Regions from separate parts of the Candidatus Accumulibacter necessarius genome, predicted to be linked through region 2. Evidence: riboswitches for the same ligand, from Rfam matches in the RefSeq annotation. Region 2 holds a riboswitch; the other holds the start of a gene.

Region 1 (7,584 bases), on a different contig from region 2:
GTGCTCCCGCGGCATCGTCGCCTGCGGTGAGGCGACGAAGCCATAGCGTCCGGGTACTTCCGATCGGTGCAGCGAGCGCACCGGCAGCCGCTGGCCCTGCCAGTGGAGCGTCAGCAGCGTGCTGGCGCCGGGTCACCGGCTGCTCGATGGCTGGCGAGGAGGCTCGCGTCGTCGGCGACCTCGCCGTTCGGCAGGCGCAGGCAGCGGCGCAGGGCGGGCAGGTCGCGGTCGCAGAGCAGGGCGATCCCGTCGGGATCTCGATCAGGAGATTGCCTTCGTCGTCGATGCCGGCGCCGCGAATTTCGTCGACGACTTCGCCGACATGCGTTTCGAGGCGGTCTTCCGCCGTCAGGCGCAGGACCCACGGCGTGTACTCGAGTTCGACGAACACCCGTTGCGGGCCGTTCTGCACGAAGTAGTTGCCGTCCTGGTCATGCGCGTACTGGCGGTTCAGGAAATCGTTCAGGCCGGCGTGGGTGACCGCTTCGCCGCGCAGGCGCCAGCGGCCCGCGCCGGTCGAGCGACAGCCAGCCGTAGCAGGCAGGCACGTTCGGCCAGCGCAGCATGGCGCTGAAGTCAGGCGCGGCATGCTTCACTCGGCGGGCCCGGGTGGTGAACCTTGCTGCCAGCCTCCGCCGGTCGTCGGCGAGCAGCCGCGGCGGCAGGCACCTCAGAGCAGTTCCTCGATGTCGTCTGCGATGGCTCCGGCGGGTGGCCGGCGCATAGCGTTCTCACTTCCCCCTCGCGATTGACCAGAAACTTGGTGAAGTTCCACTTGATTCCCTCGCTGCCGAGCAGGCCGGGTGCCGCTTTCTTCAGATACTGGTAGAGCGGGTGCGCGTCGTCGCCGTTGACCTCGATCCTTGGCAAACATCGGGAAGCTGACGCCGTAGTTCTTCTGGCAGAAGCTGGCGATCTCCTCGGCCTCTCCGGGTTCCTGCGCGCCGAACTGGTTGCAGGGAAAACCGAGCACCACCAGGCCGCGCTCGCGATAGCGCTGGTAGAGCGCTTCGAGCCCTTCGTACTGCGGCGTGAAGCCGCATTGCTGGCGGTGTTGACGATCAGCAGGACCTTGCCCGCGTAGTCGCCCAGCGACTGGCTGCCGCCGGTGAGGCGTTCGGCGGTGAACTCGTGGATCGGTGCGCTCATGTTCATGTCTCCAGGAATCGTTGTCTGGGGAGACGAAGTGTAATCACAAATCGCCCGGGATGCGCCAGCGCCGGCTCGCGACGCGGCGCGCAGCGTCGATGCCGCTCGACTCTTCGCAGTACTCGTCGATCGGCACGCAGGCACAGAACAGGTGGCGGTCGCCATAGACGTCGTCGACCCGATTGACGCTCGGCCAGAACTTGTTCTCGGCCACCCAGGGCAGCGGGAAAACGGCTTCCTGGCGGCTGTACGGTCGCTCCAGTCGCGTCGACGAGGTCGGCCTGGGTATGCGGCGCATGCTTCAGCGGGTTGTCGTCGGCGGCCAGTGGCCCAGCTTCGATCTGGCGGATCTCTTCGCGGATGCTGATCATCGCGGCGATGAAGCGGTCGAGTTCGGCTTTTCGATTCCGACTCGGTCGGCTCGACCATCATCGTTCCGGCGACCGGGAAGCTGACCGTCGGCGCGTGAAAGCCATAGTCCATCAAGCGCTTGGCGATGTCGATCTCGGAGATTCCGGTCGCTGCCTTGAGCGGGCGGATGTCGAGGATGCATTCGTGCGCCACGCGGCCGTTGCTGCCGGTGTACAGCACCGGGTAGTGTGGCTGCAGGCGGCTGGCGATGTAGTTGGCGTTGAGGATGGCCACTTCGGTGGCGCGCGTCAGCCCGCTGCCGCCCATCATGGCGATATACATCCACGAGATCGGCAGGATCGAAGCCGATCCCCAGGGCGCCGCGGCGACCGCGCCCTGGCCAGCGTGCGGGCCGCTGATCGGCTGTACGCTGTGGTTGGCCATGAACGGCGCCAGATGCGCCTTGAGACCGATCGGTCCCATGCCCGGACCGCCGCCGCCGTGCGGGATGCAGAAGGTCTTGTGCAGATTCATGTGGCTGACGTCGGCGCCGATCAGTGCCGGCGAGGTCAGGCCGACCTGCGCGTTGAGGTTGGCGCCGTCCATGTACACCTGGCCGCCATGCTGGTGCACGATGGCGCAGATATCCTTGACCGATTCCTCGAAGACGCCGTGCGTCGACGGGTAGGTGATCATCAGGCAGGCGAGGTTGGCCGCGTTCTGCGCCGCCTTGGCCGCAGGTCGGCAAGGTCGATGTTGCCGGCATCGTCGCAATCGACCACCACCACCCGCATGCCGCACATCTGCGCGGTGGCGGGTTGGTGCCGTGCGCCGACTTCGGGATCAGGCAGACCTTGCGCTGCGTTTCGCCGCGGCTGGCGTGATAACGTGCGATGGCGACCAGGCCGGCGTATTCGCCCTGTGCCCCCGAGTTCGGCTGCATGCAGATGGCGTCGAAACCGGTGATCGCCTTGAGCCAGGCTTTCCAGCTCGCCGATCATCTGCAGGTAACCCTGCGCCTGGTCGAGCGGGGCGAAGGGGTGGATGTCGGTGAATTCCGGCCAGGTGATCGGGATCATCTCGCTGCTGGCGTTGAGCTTCATGGTGCAGGAACCGAGCGAGATCATCGAGTGATCGAGCGCCAGATCGCGGTTCTGCAGCTTCTTGAGGTAGCGCAGCATCTGCGTGTTCGGTATGGTGCGTGTTGAATACCGGATGCGTGAGGATGGCGTCCTGGCGCAGCAGGCTGCCGGCAAGGTCGGGTCGGCCTGCTGCAGTTGCTCGTCGAGCGGCGTGAGGTCGGCGGTGACGCCGGTGATCAGCTTGATCAGAGGGTGATGTCGGCGCGTGTGGTCTTCTCGTTGACCGCGATGCCGAGTACGCCGGGCGATACCTGGCGCAGGTTGTAGCCAGCGTCGACCGCGGCCTGGTAGGCGCTCAGCGCATCGGCTGCCGAGGTCGACGCGCAGGGTGTCGAAGAAGTGCCTGGTGAGGACGGTGATTCCGGCACGCCGCAGCCTTCGGCGAGAATCGCGGCCAGGCGGTGGATGCGGCCGGCGATGCTGCGCAGGCCCTGCGGGCCGTGATAGACGGCATACATGCCGGCCATGTTGGCGAGCAGAACCTGCGACGGTGCAGATGTTCGAGTTGGCCTTTTCGCGCCGGATGTGCTGTTCGCGGGTCTGCAGCGCCATGCGCAGCGCCCGCTTGCCGCGGGCGTCGATCGAGACGCCGATGATGCGGCCGGCGACCGACGCTTGTGCTCGTCCCGGGTGGCAAAAAAGGCGGCGTGCGGACCCCCGAAACCGAGCGGGATGCCAAAACGCTGCGACGATCCGAGGGCGATATCGGCGCCCATTTCGCCCGGCGAGCGGAGCAGCACCAGCGCCATCAGATCCGAGGCGACGGCGACGACGCCGCCGCGTGATTTGACGGCAGCGATCGGTCCGCTGAGGTCGCTGACTTCGCCGTCGTCGTTCGGATACTGAAACAGCGCGCCGAAGACCTCCTGCTGCGCCGCCTCGTCCGGCGTGCCAAAGACCAGTTCAAAGCCGAAGAAGGCGGCGCGCGTCTGAGCACGTCGATGGTTTGCGGGAAGCAGGCCGGCGTCAACGAAGAACCGTTCGACTTCGACCTTGCTGACCCGGCGTGCCATGCTCATCGCTTCGGCGGCGGCGGTCGCCTCGTCGAGCAGCGAGGCGTTGGCCAGTTCGAGGCCGGTCAGGTCGATCACCATCTGCTGGTAGTTGAGCAGCGCCTCGAGGCGCCCCTGCGCGAGTTCTGCCTGGTACGGCGTGTAGGCGGTGTACCAGCCGGGGTTCTCAAGCACGTTGCGCAGTACCACGCCGGGGTCAGCGTGTCAGCGTAGCCCATGCCGATCATCGAGTGCTGCACGCGGTTGCGGCGGGCAATCGCCCGCAGCGCTGCCAGCGCTTCTCCTTCCGGGCGGGGCTCGGCGAGCGCCAGTGGCGCCGCCAGCCGAATCGCCGCCGGCACGGTCTGTTCGACGAGTTGCTCGAGGCTGCTCGCGCCGATGCTTGCCAGCATGGCAGTGATTTCACTGGCGTCGGGGCCGATGTGACGGTCAAGGAAATCGTCGCGCTGTTCGAGGGTGGCGAGCGACGGCAATGAGGGAGGGGACGAAAGGGGGGCAGGCATGGCGTCTTCCGGTAGCGCTTCCACTGGCCTAGGCGGCGTCAACGATTTGCTGGTAGGCGGCGGCATCGAGCAGGCCATCCAGGTCGCTGGCTGCGGCGGGCTTCATCCTGAACAGCCAGGCAGCATAGGCGTCCTGATTGACCAGTTCGGGGGCGTCGACCGCCGCCTGGTTGAGCTCGATGACGGTTCCCGTCAGCGGCGCGTAGACGTCGGCAGCCGCCTTGACCGATTCAACGACGGCGGCTTCCTGCTCGGCGGCGAGTTCGCGGCCGACCTCCGGCAATTCGATGAAAACCAGGTCGCCAAGCAGCTCCTGGGCATGATCGCTGATGCCGATGGTGACAGTGCCGTCCGCTTCGCGCGGACCCATTCGTGACTCCTGGTGTACTTGAGGTCGGCGGGGATGTTCATCTTCTCTCCTGATAAATAAGACCAAGTCTGGCCATTTAATGCCATGAAATCAAACGAGGATGTTGCCGTTTCTGACGAAAGCGGGTTTGACCACCCGGGCAGCGAGCCGTTTGTCGCGAATCGACACCTGGACCGTGTCGCCTATCGTCACGGCGAGTGGCAGGCGGGCGAGGGCGATCGATTGTTGCATCGTCGGGGAGAAGCTGCCACTGGTGATCTCACCGTTGCCATGGGTGGTGTGTACCGGTTGGTGGGCTCGCAGCACGCCGCGGTCGAGCAGCACCAGGCCGAGAAACTGGACTTGCTGCGGCCGGGCGAGGAGGGCGGCCTTGCCGACGAAGTCGCGCGGTGATACGAGATCGACCGTCCAGGCCAGGCCGGCGTCGAGCGGCGAAACTGTTTCGTCCATATCCTGGCCGTAGAGATTCATGCCGGCCTCAAGGCGCAGCGTGTCGCGGGCGCCCAGCCCACAAGGCCGCACACCCGCTGCAGCGAGTGCCTGCCAGAGGCCGTCGGCCCGGGCGGCGGGCAGGGTGATCTCGTAGCCATCTTCACCCGTATAGCCGGTACTGGCGATGAAGTGGTCGCCGACGACGGCGGCAAAGAAGGGCTTCAGCGCTTCACTGGCTGCCCGGCATTCGGGCAGCACCTGCCACACCTTCTGGCGAGCATGCGGTCCCTGGACAGCGATCATCGCCAGCGCCCCGGCGCCCTCGCGGCGGGGCGTGATGTCTACCGCAAGCTGCCACTCGTCGCGGCGGGCGGCCATCCAGTCCAGATCCTTCTCGGCGGTGCCGGCGTTGACCACCACCCGGTAGCTACGGTCGTCGAGGTAATACACGATCAGGTCATCGATCACCCCGCCGGCTTGGTTGAGCATGGCGCTGTACAGTGCCTTGCCGGGGACCTTCAGCCGCTCGACATTGTTGGCCAGCAGGCGACGGAGAAAAACACCGGCGTCGCGACCCGCCACATCAACGGCGCACATGTGCGAGACGTCGAACATGCCGGCGTCGCGGCGCACGGCGTGATGTTCCTCGATCTGTGAACCATAGTGCAGCGGCATCTCCCAGCCGCCGAAATCGACCATTCGGGCGCCGCTTCGGCGGTGGCAGGCATTGAGGACAGTTTTCTTCATCGTATCAATCCATAAGGAGCACTTGTTCGAGTGGATTCAAGAAACAGAAAAGGGGCGAACCCGAAACGAGTTCACCCCCCTGTCCATGTACCTGAGAGATTGTCGGGCGGCTACCCTCATTCGCAGCCGCTCTTGCCCCATCGGTGGGCGCTTCGCCAATAGCGTGCGCCGCTCTCCAGAGTTCATTGCACGAACGGTCCTTTTGCCTGAGCGTTTCCGGGTGGATTGCGCCGTCGGCGGCGACACTGTCGCCCTCTCCCATTCGCGGTGCGACTATAACGCGACGCGAGCCCGGCTCGCAAGGCAATCGTCGCTGGGGTGCGTCGCTACAGCGCAGCGAGGGGCGGTCGCCGGGCGGTGTCTGAAGGTTCAATTGTTGCCCCGGGGAGCCGGGCTCGGGTGCTTCAAGGGATACGCGTGGCTGCCGGGCCGGGGCGCTGCCTCAGCGGCGAGGTTCCTGCCGCGGGTGCTGCAACCCTCAGGGGCTTGAGGGGTCCACCTGCCGCAGGGAGGCATCAGAGCCTCGTCTTGCGAGTGCGAGGCGGTCGCCCTCGATCGCGTGGGCCAGGGGTGCGGTGTCGGTTTTTTTTACACTTGAGTTATCTTGAACGATTCGTGAATTATTAAACACTTGGTTTCATGGAACATTCCTTTTTGGGCACGAATATTGCTACTTTTTCACTGAGTCAGGTTTTGTTGAGGACGCACGGATGTTGCTTTCCGGGTTTCCGAAAGCCAAGACTTGTGAAGCCCATTAAAACCCTCATCAACCGGTCTGCGAAACGGACTGGTGATTGACGTGAAGGAGTTCTCAATGAATCTACTATCTAGCAAGACAAGAATCGCTTTGGCGGTGTTGGCAATGGCTGCTTCGGCCGGCGCGTCGGCCGCGCCGATTGGTATGCAGGTCACCGGAATCAGCAATACGTTTGCCGTTTATAACGCTGACGCTACAGGCGTGGGGCTACTCAGCCTCGGGGTATCTGACCTCGCGAATGCCCAAGCGGCCCTCAACGATGGTAACGGTGACGCCACGAAGCCCGGCGGCAACGTGGAACTCGGGAAGTACGGCGCGAAGCCAGTCGCGGTGATGACCGGTACGGTCGGTGGCAAGAACATCACACTGAGCGGCCTGGACAGCGATGACTGGACCGGTAACAACAATGCTCTGGCTTATCGCTACGTCGGCGGTGCGGCGGCTTCGATTAACCAGCCCTTGACTCAACAGCAGTTGGATTTTGCAGTAAACAGCTTCCTGACTGTTCCTGTGGGTACGCCTGTCACCAATCCGCTCGGCCTCAAGCCCTGGAACTTCGTCAGTGACCCCAATATTTCGTATGTCTACATTGACGGTCACACGGTCAATATCGGCCTGGCAGGTTTCTTCGACGCGTCGCAGGCCCTGGGGCAATTGTTTCCCGGCTTGGTGTTTCCCAAAGGGGCGCAAGTGAGCGAGGTCGTTGAGGTCACCTTGGGTAATGCCCATGAGTACCTGTTCGGGTTTTCTGCGACGAACTCCCTTGTTTTTACTAAAGATGGCTCGTATACAGGTAACTACAACGTGCAGATCCCCGAACCCGAATCGCTCGCGCTGCTGGGCATCGGTCTCGTCGGTCTGTTCCTCGGCCGTCGCCGTCGGGTCTGAGCGAGCCTGAGAGTTCACCGGCGCGCAAGCGCCGTGAGGTTCCAAGAGCAGAGCCCGCAAGGGCTCTGCTTGTGTCGAGCGTGACCAGTGTCCGGGGCGGCGCTGAAGCCTTGACTGTGAATTGCGGAGGTGGCCGTGGATTTGGCCGTTTTGTTCGGCGTGTGTCTGCTGGTATCCGGTGTGGCGATCCGAGTAGGTATTGCGCTTGCCGGCTATCTCGGAATCATGGATC
Region 2 (7,584 bases):
TCCCGGCGACTGTACGGTCGCTGCCATTCAGCGCCGACGATATCGGCCTGGGTATGTGGCGCATGCTTCAGCGGGTTGTCATCCGTCGGCCAGTGGCCCAGCTCGATCTGACGGATCTCTTCGCGGATGCTGATCATCGCCGCGATGAAGCGGTCGAGTTCGGCTTTTCCCTCCGACTCTGTCGGCTCGACCATCATCGTGCCGGCGACCGGGAAACTGACCGTCGGCGCGTGAAAGCCGTAGTCCATCAAGCGTTTGGCGATATCGATCTCGGAGATTCCTGTCGCTGCCTTGACTGGCCGGATGTCGAGGATGCATTCGTGCGCCACGCGCCCCTGGCTGCCGGTGTAGAGCACCGGATAGTGTGGCTGCAGGCGGCTGGCGAGGTAGTTGGCGTTGAGGATGGCCACTTGGGTGGCGCGCGTCAGCCCGCTGCCGCCCATCATCGCGATGTACATCCACGAGATGGGCAGAATCGAGGCGGATCCCCAGGGCGCCGCAGCCACAGCTCCCTGGCCAGCGTGCGGGCCACTGATCGGCTGTACGCTGTGGTTGGCCATGAACGGTGCCAGATGCGCCTTGAGGCCGATCGGTCCCATGCCCGGTCCGCCACCGCCGTGCGGGATGCAGAAGGTCTTGTGCAGATTCATGTGGCTGACGTCGGCGCCGATCAGCGCCGGCGAGGTCAGGCCGACCTGGGCATTGAGGTTGGCGCCGTCCATATACACCTGGCCGCCATGCTGGTGCACGATGGCGCAGATCTCCCTGACCGATTCCTCGAAGACGCCATGCGTCGACGGGTAGGTGATCATCAGGCAGGCGAGACTGGCCGCGTTCTGCGCCGCCTTGGCCGCCAGGTCGGCAAGGTCGATGTTGCCGGCCTCGTCGCAGTCGACCACCACCACCCGCATGCCGCACATCTGCGCAGTGGCCGGGTTGGTGCCGTGTGCCGACTTCGGAATCAGGCAGACCTTGCGCTGCGTCTCACCGCGGCTGGCGTGATAACGTGCGATGGCGACCAGGCCGGCGTATTCGCCCTGTGCCCCCGAGTTCGGCTGCATGCAGATGGCGTCAAAACCGGTGATCGCCTTGAGCCAGCTTTCCAGTTCGCTGATCATCTGCAGGTAACCCTGCGCCTGATCGAGCGGCGCGAAGGGGTGAATGTCCGTGAACTCGGGCCAGGTGATCGGGATCATCTCGCTGCTGGCGTTGAGCTTCATGGTGCAGGAACCCAGCGAGATCATCGAATGGTCGAGCGCGAGGTCACGGTTCTGCAGCTTCTTGAGGTAGCGCAGCATCTGGTGTTCGGTATGGTGCGTGTTGAATACCGGATGCGTGAGGATGGCGTCCTGGCGCAGCAGAGCGGTCGGCAAGGTCGGGTCGGACAGCTGCAGTTTCTCGTCGAGCGGCGCGAGGTCGGCGGTGACGCCGGTGATCAGTTTGAGCAGAGTGGTGATGTCGGCGCGTGTGGTCTTTTCATTGACCGCGATACCGAGCACGCCGGGCGAGACCTGGCGCAGGTTGTAGCCCCCTTCAACCGCGGCCTTGTAGGCGCTCAGTGCATGGCTGCCGAGGTCGATGCGCAGGCCGTCGAAAAAGTGCCTGCTGATGACGGTGATTCCGGCGCGCCGCAGTCCCTGCGCCAGAATCGCGGCCAGGCGGTGGATGCGACCGGCGATGCTGCGCAGACCTTGCGGGCCGTGGTAGACGGCGTACATGCCGGCCATGTTGGCAAGCAGAACCTGCGACGTGCAGATGTTCGAGTTGGCCTTCTCGCGCCGGATGTGCTGTTCGCGGGTCTGCAGCGCCATACGCAGCGCCCGCTTGCCGCGGGCGTCGATCGAAACACCGATGATGCGCCCGGCCACCGACCGCTTGTGTTCGTCCCGGGTGGCAAAAAAGGCGGCGTGCGGACCCCCGAAACCGAGCGGGATGCCGAAACGCTGCGACGATCCGAGGGCGATATCGGCACCCATTTCACCCGGTGAGCGGAGCAGCACCAGAGCCATCAGGTCCGAGGCCACGGCGACGACGCCACCGCGTGACTTGACGGCAGCGATCGGCCCGCTGAGGTCGCTGACTTCGCCCTCGTCATTCGGATACTGAAACAGCGCCCCGAACACCTCCTGCTGCGCCGCCTCTTCGGGCGCACCGAAGACCAGTTCAAAGTCGAAGAAGGAGGCGCGCGTCCGCAGTACGTCGATGGTTTGCGGGAAGCACGCGGCATCAACAAAGAACCGTTGCGACTTCGCCTTGCTGACCCGGCGTGCCATGCTCATCGCTTCGGCGGCGGCTGTCGCCTCGTCGAGCAGGGAAGCGTTGGCGAGTTCGAGGCCGGTCAGGTCGATCACCATCTGCTGGTAATTGAGCAGCGCCTCGAGGCGCCCCTGTGCGAGTTCCGCCTGGTACGGCGTGTAGGCGGTGTACCAGCCCGGGTTCTCAAGCACGTTGCGCAGAACCACGGTGGGGGTCAGGGTGTCGGCGTAGCCCATGCCGATCATCGAATGCTGCACGCGGTTGCGGCGGGCAATCGCCCGCAGCGCGGCCAGCGCTTCTCCCTCCGGGCGGGGCTCGGCAAGCGCCAGTGGCGCCGCCAGCCGGATTGCCGGCGGCACGGTCTGTTCGACCAGTTGCTCGAGGCTGCTCGCGTTGATACTTGCCAGCATGGCAGCGATTTCACTGGCGCTCGGGCCGATGTGGCGGTCAAGGAAATCGTCGCGCTGTTCGAGGGCGGCGAGCGAAGGGGACGAGGGTGAGGGCGAAAGGGGGGCAGGCATGGCGTCTTCCGGTAGCGCTTCCATTCGCCTAGGCGGCGTCAACGATCTGCCGGTAGGCGGCGGCATCGAGCAGGCCATCGAGGTCGCTGGCTGCCGCCGGCTTCATCCTGAACAGCCAGGCACCATAGGCGTCCTGATTGACCAGCTCGGGGGCATCGACCGCCGCCTGGTTGACCTCGATGACGGTTCCAGCGATCGGCGCGTAGACGTCGGCGGCTGCCTTGACCGATTCAACGACAGCGGCTTCCTGCTCGGCGGCGAGTGCGCGGCCAATATCCGGCAGTTCGATGAAAACCAGGTCGCCAAGCAATTCCTGGGCATGGTCGCTGATGCCGACGGTGACGGTGCCGTCCGCTTCGGCGCGGACCCATTCGTGACTTCTGGTGTACTTGAGGTCGGCGGGGATGTTCATCTTCTCTCCTGATAAATAAGATCAAGTCTGGCCATTTAATGCCATGAAATCAAACGAGGATGTTACCGTTTCTGACGAAAGAGGGTTTGACCACCCGGGCAGCGAGCCGCTTGTCGCGAACCGCCACCTGTACCGTGTCGCCGATCGCCGCGGCGAGCGGCAGGCGGGCGAGGGCGATCGATTGCTGCATCGTCGGCGAGAAGCTGCCACTGGTGATCTCGCCGTCGCCATGGGTCGTGTGTACCGCCTGGTGCGCTCGCAGCACGCCGCGGTCGAGCAGTACCAGGCCGAGAAACCGGACTTGCTGCGGCCGGGCGAGGAGGGCGGCCTTGCCGACGAAGTCGCGCGGTGATACGAGATCGACCGTCCAGGCCAGGCCGGCGTCGAGCGGCGAAACTGTTTCGTCCATATCCTGGCCGTAGAGATTCATGCCGGCCTCAAGGCGCAGCGTGTCGCGGGCGCCCAGCCCACAAGGCCGCACACCCGCTGCAGCGAGTGCCTGCCAGAGGCCGTCGGCCCGGGCGGCGGGCAGGGTGATCTCGTAGCCATCTTCACCCGTATAGCCGGTACTGGCGATGAAGTGGTCGCCGACGACGGCGGCAAAGAAGGGCTTCAGCGCTTCACTGGCTGCCCGGCATTCGGGCAGCACCTGCCACACCTTCTGGCGAGCATGCGGTCCCTGGACAGCGATCATCGCCAGCGCCCCGGCGCCCTCGCGGCGGGGCGTGATGTCTACCGCAAGCTGCCACTCGTCGCGGCGGGCGGCCATCCAGTCCAGATCCTTCTCGGCGGTGCCGGCGTTGACCACCACCCGGTAGCTACGGTCGTCGAGGTAATACACGATCAGGTCATCGATCACCCCGCCGGCTTGGTTGAGCATGGCGCTGTACAGTGCCTTGCCGGGGACCTTCAGCCGCTCGACATTGTTGGCCAGCAGGCGACGGAGAAAAACACCGGCGTCGCGACCCGCCACATCAACGGCGCACATGTGCGAGACGTCGAACATGCCGGCGTCGCGGCGCACGGCGTGATGTTCCTCGATCTGTGAACCATAGTGCAGCGGCATCTCCCAGCCGCCGAAATCGACCATTCGGGCGCCGCTTCGGCGGTGGCAGGCATTGAGGACAGTTTTCTTCATCGTATCAATCCATAGGGAGCACTTGTTGGAGTGGATTCCAGAAACGGAAAAGGGGCGAACCCGATTAGAGTTCACCCCCCTGTCCATGTACCTGAGAGATTGTCGGGCGGCTACCCTCATTCGCAGCCGCTCTTGCCCCATCGGTGGGCGCTCCGCCAACAGCGTGCGCCGCTCTCCAGAGTTCATTGCACGAACGGTCCTTTTGCCTGAGCGTTTCCGGGTGGATTGCGCCGTCGGCGGCGACACTGTCGCCCTCTCCCATTCGCGACGCGACTATAACGCGCCGGGGGCTCGGCTCGCAAGGCAATCGTCGCTGGCGTCGGTCGTCGCGGTGCAGCGAAAGGGCATCGCCGGGCGGTGCGCAGCCCTTCAACTGTGCCTCGGGAGGCGGGATTCGGGGTCTTCAAGAGACATGCCTGGCCGCGGCGGCGGGGTCCCCCTCCGCGGCGCGGCCCCTGCCGCGGGGCTGCACTTCGCAGGGACTACAGGGGGCTAGGTGCTCCAGGGGGCAACAGAGCCTCGCTTCGCGAGAGCGAGGTGGTCGACCGGGAGCGGGTGGGCCATGTGTGGGGTGTCGGTTTTTTTTACACTTGAGTTATCTTGAACGATTCGTGAATTATTAAACACTTGGTTTCATGGAACATTCCTTTTTGGGCACGAATATTGCTACTTTTTCGCTGAGTCAGGTTTTGTTGAGGACGCACGGATGTTGCTTTCCGGGTTTCCGAAAGCCAAGACTTGTGAAGCCCATTAAAACCCTCATCAACCGGTCTGCGAAACGGACTGGTGATTGACGTGAAGGAGTTCTCAATGAATCTACTATCTAGCAAGACAAGAATCGCTTTGGCGGTGCTGGCGATGACCGCTTCGGCCGGCGCGTCGGCTAATTTCGTGGGTGTGAATATGGTGGTGACCGGCATTGCCGGTGGTAACAACAACATTCTCTGGAGCAACGTCGGGGGTGTGCTTTACCCCTCGCAAAACCCGAATAAGGCACAGGCGCAGGGCGCACTTGATGATCCAGCGCCCGGCAGTAACGTCGAGCTCGGAAAGTTCGGCTCGGGTGGCGCGATGGCGGGCACGGTCAACGGCAAGCCTATCGAGCTGAGTGGGCTTGAAATTGGTGACTGGAATACCACCGGACTTGATCGACGGTATATTCAGGCTGCGGCAGTGGCGAATCTTGGCCGATCGTTGACCGCTGGCGAATTGGCAGATGCACTCAAGGCTTTCTACCTGCCGTCACTTCCCGGTGGCTTCGCACCTTGGCAATTGGTAAGTGATCCCAACATTTCTTACGTTTACATCGACGGGCACACGGTCAATATCGGCCTGGCCGGATTCCTTGACGCGGGGCCCATTCTCGAGGAGCTGTTCAAGCCAATCAAGCTGCCTCCGAAGGAAGGATATTATCAAGCAAGCGAAGTAGTCGAAGTGACTCTGGGCGGCAGCGTCCATGACTACCTCTTCGGTTTTTCGGCCACCAATTCCGGCGTTTATGCTGTCGGTAGCGACTTCATGGAGGTCAACGGGGTTCGCATCCCTGTGCCGTTCGAGTTGCGTTCGTACTCCGGCAACTACAACGTGCAGATCCCCGAACCCGAATCGCTGGCGCTGCTGGGCATCGGTCTCGTCGGTCTGTTCCTCGGCCGTCGCCGTCGGGTCTGAGCGAGCCTGAGAGTTCACCGGCGCGCAAGCGCCGTGAAGTTCCAAGAGCAGAGCCCGCAAGGGCTCTGCTTGTGTCGAGCGTGACCAGTGTCCGGGGCGGCGCTGAAGCCTTGACTGTGAATTGCGGAGGTGGCCGTGGATTTGGCCGTTTTGTTCGGCGTGTGTCTGCTGGTATCCGGTGTGGCGATCCGAGTAGGCATTGCGCTTGCCGGCTACCTCGGAATCATGGATCACCCTGGCGGGCACAAGCAGCACCAGGCGAGTACGCCGTTTGTCGGCGGCTTTGGCTTGATGACTGTTGTCGTCAGCGCTTCTCTGTTGGCCGATACGTTTTTTGCTGATGTCACGCTTGGTCCCCTGAGCGGGATTCTTTTTGGCGCACTGGCCATCTTTCTCACCGGCCTGGTTGATGATATCTGGCGCCTTGGTTTCAAGCCCCGTTTCATCGTGCAGGCGCTGGTTGCGTTGTCGATGGTCTTCCTCGGCGGCGTCGAACTCCGCTCGCTTGGTGAGCTGTTTCCGGGCGTGGTCGTTGATCTCGGCTGGCTGGCCATTCCTCTGACCGTTTTCGCAACCATCGGCCTGATCAATGCTGTCAACATGATGGATGGCATTGATGGCCTTTCAGGCACGGGGAGTCTGGTCAGTCTGGCGCTGACCTGCATCGTCGCGTATTACGGCAACGGAAGTTCCTATGTCTTTCTCATTGTTGCCCTGATGGGTGGCGTCGCAGGCTTCCTCTATTACAATCTCCGCTATCCGGGTAACCGCCGCGCGCGGGTTTTTCTAGGCGACAACGGCAGCATGTTGCTGGGCTTCCTCTTTGCCTGGTTGTTCATTGCCATGTCGCAGGGGGAGCAGGCGGCGATGACGCCGGTTACCGCGTTGTGGTTGTTGGCTCTGCCGCTGATGGATACCGTCGGCGTCATGCTGCGCCGTCTCTGGTTTGGCGGGTCGCCGTTCCGTGCTGACCGCAACCATCTGCATCATCTCTTCGTCCGCGCCGGCTTTCGGGTAAGCGACGTCGTTCTTCTTGCGGCTGTGATGCAAGTTCTCTTTGGCTTGATCGGGGTCTGTGGTTTCCTGCTGGGTGTCCCCGAGTATCTGATGTTCTGGCTGTTTCTCGGGGTTTTCGCGGTGTACTTCGTGGTCATCCTGCGGCCCTCAAGCCTGGTTATCCGTCTGCGCCAGCTCAATCGCTGGCTGGGGCTGCCGTCGGTCCAGGTGCGGGGCATCTTTGTCGGCTATCTGCGCAGGGAGAAGTCTCCGGAGATTGTTGCGGTGATCTCGCAGGGACTTGGCAGCACTTATGATTTCCAGCTCGGTGTGTACGAGATGGACAGGTCTTCGACCGACGGCCGCAACGTCTATTGTGTCGTGCACATTCACACCGACGGCGACGAGCAGCTGATCGGCAACATACAGCGTGATGCGCGGCGCATCAAGAGGCGCATCGCCGGGCAGCCGGGACTTGAGGTACGTCTCTTCATGGGCCGTAGCAGCCCGAACTCTCGTGTGGGTGCCGGCGAGCCATTGATACCGGGCAGCAGCCGGGAGGCTGATCGCCGTGGTGTCCGGAGCACCTTGAT

The links. A riboswitch is a leader RNA that binds a small molecule or an ion and turns the genes downstream of it on or off. The one in region 2 is predicted to bind glycine.
Region 1: linked by a shared signal. The riboswitch ahead of gcvT (glycine cleavage system aminomethyltransferase GcvT) and the one ahead of gcvT (glycine cleavage system aminomethyltransferase GcvT) in region 2 are both predicted to bind glycine.

The regions. Positions count from the first base shown of each region.
Region 1 is NZ_JAZKUM010000005.1:57,217-64,800, forward strand. Features, by position in the region: partial or broken gene V5B44_RS14120 (DUF2946 family protein) at 248-566, opposite strand; partial or broken gene V5B44_RS14125 (glutathione peroxidase) at 671-1,149, opposite strand; partial or broken gene gcvP (aminomethyl-transferring glycine dehydrogenase) at 1,268-4,158, opposite strand; partial or broken gene gcvH (glycine cleavage system protein GcvH) at 4,187-4,569, opposite strand; gene gcvT (glycine cleavage system aminomethyltransferase GcvT) at 4,619-5,707, opposite strand; glycine riboswitch at 5,785-5,888, opposite strand; glycine riboswitch at 5,892-5,978, opposite strand; gene V5B44_RS14160 (NF038130 family PEP-CTERM protein) at 6,522-7,352, shown strand; gene V5B44_RS14165 (MraY family glycosyltransferase) at 7,488-7,584, shown strand, end outside.
Region 2 is NZ_JAZKUM010000007.1:291,427-299,010, forward strand. Features, by position in the region: gene gcvP (aminomethyl-transferring glycine dehydrogenase) at 1-2,777, opposite strand, end outside; gene gcvH (glycine cleavage system protein GcvH) at 2,806-3,189, opposite strand; gene gcvT (glycine cleavage system aminomethyltransferase GcvT) at 3,239-4,327, opposite strand; glycine riboswitch at 4,405-4,508, opposite strand; glycine riboswitch at 4,512-4,598, opposite strand; gene V5B44_RS19665 (NF038130 family PEP-CTERM protein) at 5,138-5,995, shown strand; gene V5B44_RS19670 (MraY family glycosyltransferase) at 6,131-7,584, shown strand, end outside.